2 regions of the Paenibacillus crassostreae genome follow, and region 1 is predicted to be linked to the other one. Evidence: a T-box and tRNA genes for the amino acid it is inferred to sense, from the RefSeq annotation. Region 1 holds a T-box; the other holds one or more tRNA genes.
The links. A T-box is a leader RNA that pairs with one kind of tRNA and senses whether it is charged. The one in region 1 lies ahead of trpS (tryptophan--tRNA ligase), so its partner is inferred to be a tRNA-Trp.

Region 1 (2,172 bases):
GATTCATTAGTTGCGTGTAGATTGGAATATCGGATTGCATATCTAAATTGATAATCATAAAGCACCTCCTAATCAACTGTTATATTACAACTATAACAGTGCGATCAACTTTAGTAAAGAGCTATTACTGTCATGTAAATGCAATGTATCGTGGATAAAGCAAAAAAAGGACTAATCCCTCGGGTCAACTTTGACCGTTTGGGATAGCCCTATTTCTATTAAATCAACATTGAATACCATTAGAATAAAGCAAACTACCCGTTATTACGACCTGATAGTTGTTGTTCTGCTAACTGAACAAGTCGTTTGGTAATATATCCTCCCAAAGAACCAGTTTCACGGGAAGTGTAATTGCCATAGTAACCATCTTGAGGAATTTGAACACCTAATTCTTGGGCAGCTTCCATTTTTAATTGTTGCAAAGCTGCAGTAGCTTGAGGGACTACCAAGTTATTGGAACGACCGCTCCGACCTTGATTTTGTTGACCTGCTTGACCCATGTTTGTCACCTCCTTAGTAAGTAATGAGGTTATTATGGATTTAAACATATGAAAACATACAACAAGATGGTCGGTTTAGAAGTGGTAATTATTAGTTCAAACCACTTCATTTTCCTTTGGTGACTTGATTCATATTTGACAATAAGGGCTGCTGAGTCTTATGATTGCAGGTATATAACATGAAAAGATATAATGCGATGACAGGGACAAGTAAGTATCATTAGATGACCTTCAGAAAGCCGGTGGTTGATGCAAACCGGTGGTGTCGATGTACTGAATGGGCCCTTGAGTGCCAAGTTGAACGGGAAGATTTAATTTCCTTAATAGACTGGCCGTGTTTTCCACGTTACGGAAGTTGAAGGTCGCAAATGTTGTGCTTTGCTATTTGCGATAAATAAGGGTGGCACCACGGTCTCACGTCCCTTGCGGATGATGGGCCTTTTTCTGTTGTTTATTTTATATACAAAATATGGGAGGGATTACATTGAAAAAAGTACTTTCAGGCATAACACCTAGTGGAAGATTAACGTTGGGAAATTATATTGGAGCTATGAAGAATTTCGTGAAATTGCAGGATGAATATCAATGTTATTTCATGGTCGCTGATCTACATGCAATTACGGTACCACAGGAACCAGAAGATCTTCGGGAAAGATCAGAAGCGAACGCAGCGTTATATATTGCAGCAGGAATTGATGCTTCCAAATCAAATGTATTCTTGCAATCTGCGGTACATCAGCATGCGGAGCTCGGTTGGTTATTGACGACGTTAACATCCATGGGTGAGTTAGAGCGTATGACTCAGTATAAGGATAAATCAAATGGTAAGGAATCTGTTGGTGCAGGTCTATTTGTGTATCCATCGCTCATGGCTGCAGATATATTGCTATATAACGCAGATTTAGTTCCAGTGGGCGAAGATCAGAAACAGCATTTGGAGTTAACGCGGGATCTAGCAGGACGCTTCAATCACCGTTATGGGGAATGCTTTACCATGCCAGAACCCTATATTCCCAAAGTTGGAGCTCGCGTGATGTGTCTTGATGATGCTAGCAAAAAAATGAGTAAAAGTAGCACTGTCCCTGCAAGCTATATTGCTTTATTAGATGAACCAGATGTGATTCGTAAAAAGATCAGTAGAGCAACAACAGATTCAGGTGCAGAGGTTAGATATGATGTAGAGACTAAGCCGGAGATCAGTAATCTGATGAGTATTTATGCGGAATGTTCAGGATTATCTCTTGAAGATATTCGTTTGAAGTATGAAGGGAAGATGTATGGTGGCTTCAAGAAAGAGCTTGCAGAGGTTATCGTGAATACACTTGAACCTCTGCAGAAACGTTATTATGAAATCCGTGAGTCTGGCGAAATCCATGACATCTTAGCTCAAGGAGCTAACAATGCCAGTGAAATTGCCAGTAGCGTACTAGATGATGTGAAACAACGCATGGGATTTCTACCTTCGAAGCACTAATTAACATCTTCTATAGATGACTTTCTACGTTTAGCTTTGATGACGAAGCCCCAACCAATGTTACAGACAGCTAATGCAGTTAATAGAAATGCAAGCCAGCCTGAATGACTAATAGCGATAGCTGCTATTGCCAACAGGATAATGGATGAAGCTGCGAACCATAATGAAAGACCTTTGCTCATGTTAAAAACCTCCAGT
Region 2 (2,172 bases), 1.5 Mb from region 1:
CAAAAACGGCTATACAGTCCTTTTTCAAGGACTGTATAGCCGTTTCTGTCGAAATATAAGAAATAGAGTATCAAGAATCAATTTCATAATTACGCAACCCGATTTAGCTGCATCGGCGATTATGAAATTGATTCAAGTGAAACTTATACTTCCTTATATTTATAAAAAAAGGTTTATAAAATTGCTTAGATAAGCAATCCTATAAACCTTTTTCGTTATATACCGGCGAGAGGACTCGAACCTCCACGGTTTCCCTCTCGATTTTGAGTCGAGCGCGTCTGCCATTCCGCCACGCCGGCACATTATAATACTTCAACAATAGTGGTGCGCCCTAAGAGATTCGAACTCCTGGCCTTTTGATTCGTAGTCAAACGCTCTATCCAGCTGAGCTAAGGGCGCAAATACTATAACTTAAATGGTGCGGAAGACCAGACTTGAACTGGTACGATAGTCACCTACCGCAGGATTTTAAGTCCTGTGCGTCTGCCGATTCCGCCACTCCCGCGTAAATAATGGAGGCGCCACCCAGATTTGAACTGGGGATAAAGCTTTTGCAGAGCTGTGCCTTACCACTTGGCTATGGCGCCATGTATAAAATGGAGCGGACGACGGGAATCGAACCCGCGACCCTCGCCTTGGCAAGGCGATGCTCTACCGCTGAGCCACGTCCGCATATAAATGGCTGGGAATATAGGATTTGAACCTATGCATGACGGAGTCAAAGTCCGTTGCCTTACCGCTTGGCTAATTCCCAACAATTTAGAAATAAATGGGGCGACCGATGGGTCTCGAACCCACGAATGCCGGAACCACAATCCGGTGCGTTAACCACTTCGCCACGACCGCCATATTATTATTTATGATACTGATTGAAATGAGATCTAAAATTTAAATAAAATGGGGCGACCGATGGGTCTCGAACCCACGAATGCCGGAACCACAATCCGGTGCGTTAACCACTTCGCCACGACCGCCATATTTAAATTTTGATTTCTTATTGGCAGGGGCAGCAGGAATTGAACCCACACCAACGGTTTTGGAGACCGTTGTTCTACCTTTAAACTATGCCCCTAAAAAGAAATGGTGGAGGCTGATGGATTCGAACCACCGAACTCGTAGAGAGCAGATTTACAGTCTGCCGTGTTTAGCCACTTCACTAAGCCTCCAAATGGTGCCGGCGAGAGGACTTGAACCCCCAACCTACTGATTACAAGTCAGTTGCTCTACCAGTTGAGCTACACCGGCGCACCTATAACAAATCTTTAAAAAACAATGGTGGCTCGGAACGGAATCGAACCGCTGACACGAGGATTTTCAGTCCTCTGCTCTACCGACTGAGCTACCGAGCCATATTTAGAAATAATAATGGCGGAACCGACGGGATTCGAACCCGCGATCTCCTGCGTGACAGGCAGGCATGTTAGGCCAACTACACCACGGTTCCACATAGATTTAATTGGTTGCGGGGGCAGGATTTGAACCTGCGGCCTTCGGGTTATGAGCCCGACGAGCTACCGGGCTGCTCCACCCCGCGTCATTAATTAATATTCATGGTGGAGGCTGAGGGGATCGAACCCCCGACCCTCTGCTTGTAAGGCAGATGCTCTCCCAGCTGAGCTAAGCCTCCATAAGAGATATAATGTTTATCATAACAGATAACTCGAAATTAAATCAAGTATTAATTCAAAAATCTTAATAATAATTGGTGACCCGTAGGGGACTCGAACCCCTGTTACCTCCGTGAAAGGGAGGTGTCTTAACCACTTGACCAACGGGCCTTATGAAAACTTTATGGCGGAGAGAGAGGGATTCGAACCCTCGAGACGCTTGTGGCGCCTACACGATTTCCAATCGTGCTCCTTCGGCCAGCTCGGACACCTCTCCATAATGGCTCCCCGAACAGGACTCGAACCTGTGACAACTCGATTAACAGTCGAGTGCTCTACCAACTGAGCTATCAGGGAATAATCATTACTTTAAAATTTGGTTCATCACAAAAGTGTAAATAAATTTTAAAGCTATCAGATGTTTGATCACCTGAAAACTAGATACGAACGAATCTGCATTGAAACACTTGTCTCCGTAGTTCTTCCTTCGATGCAAAGCGTAACGCTTCCGAAGTTAGTTTTCCTACGGAAAACTTTTAGGATAAGCCCTCGACCGATTAGTATT

Region 2: it encodes a tRNA-Trp, which carries the amino acid that the T-box ahead of trpS (tryptophan--tRNA ligase) is inferred to sense. The anticodon was not compared.

What each region holds. Positions count from the first base shown of each region.
Region 1 covers NZ_CP017770.1:1,882,006-1,884,177, reverse strand. Annotated here, with positions in the region: gene LPB68_RS08935 (GntR family transcriptional regulator) at 1-58, opposite strand, end outside; gene LPB68_RS08930 (alpha/beta-type small acid-soluble spore protein) at 255-500, opposite strand; T-box leader at 689-927, shown strand; gene trpS (tryptophan--tRNA ligase) at 985-1,974, shown strand; gene LPB68_RS08920 (hypothetical protein) at 1,971-2,156, opposite strand.
Region 2 covers NZ_CP017770.1:3,431,427-3,433,598, reverse strand. Annotated here, with positions in the region: tRNA gene LPB68_RS15820 (tRNA-Leu) at 221-299, opposite strand; tRNA gene LPB68_RS15815 (tRNA-Arg) at 323-399, opposite strand; tRNA gene LPB68_RS15810 (tRNA-Leu) at 417-505, opposite strand; tRNA gene LPB68_RS15805 (tRNA-Cys) at 514-587, opposite strand; tRNA gene LPB68_RS15800 (tRNA-Gly) at 598-672, opposite strand; tRNA gene LPB68_RS15795 (tRNA-Gln) at 680-754, opposite strand; tRNA gene LPB68_RS15790 (tRNA-His) at 771-846, opposite strand; tRNA gene LPB68_RS15785 (tRNA-His) at 899-974, opposite strand; tRNA gene LPB68_RS15780 (tRNA-Trp) at 999-1,072, opposite strand; tRNA gene LPB68_RS15775 (tRNA-Tyr) at 1,082-1,166, opposite strand; tRNA gene LPB68_RS15770 (tRNA-Thr) at 1,170-1,245, opposite strand; tRNA gene LPB68_RS15765 (tRNA-Phe) at 1,274-1,349, opposite strand; tRNA gene LPB68_RS15760 (tRNA-Asp) at 1,367-1,444, opposite strand; tRNA gene LPB68_RS15755 (tRNA-Met) at 1,458-1,534, opposite strand; tRNA gene LPB68_RS15750 (tRNA-Val) at 1,552-1,627, opposite strand; tRNA gene LPB68_RS15745 (tRNA-Glu) at 1,704-1,778, opposite strand; tRNA gene LPB68_RS15740 (tRNA-Ser) at 1,793-1,884, opposite strand; tRNA gene LPB68_RS15735 (tRNA-Asn) at 1,889-1,964, opposite strand; rRNA gene LPB68_RS15730 (23S ribosomal RNA) at 2,145-2,172, opposite strand, start outside.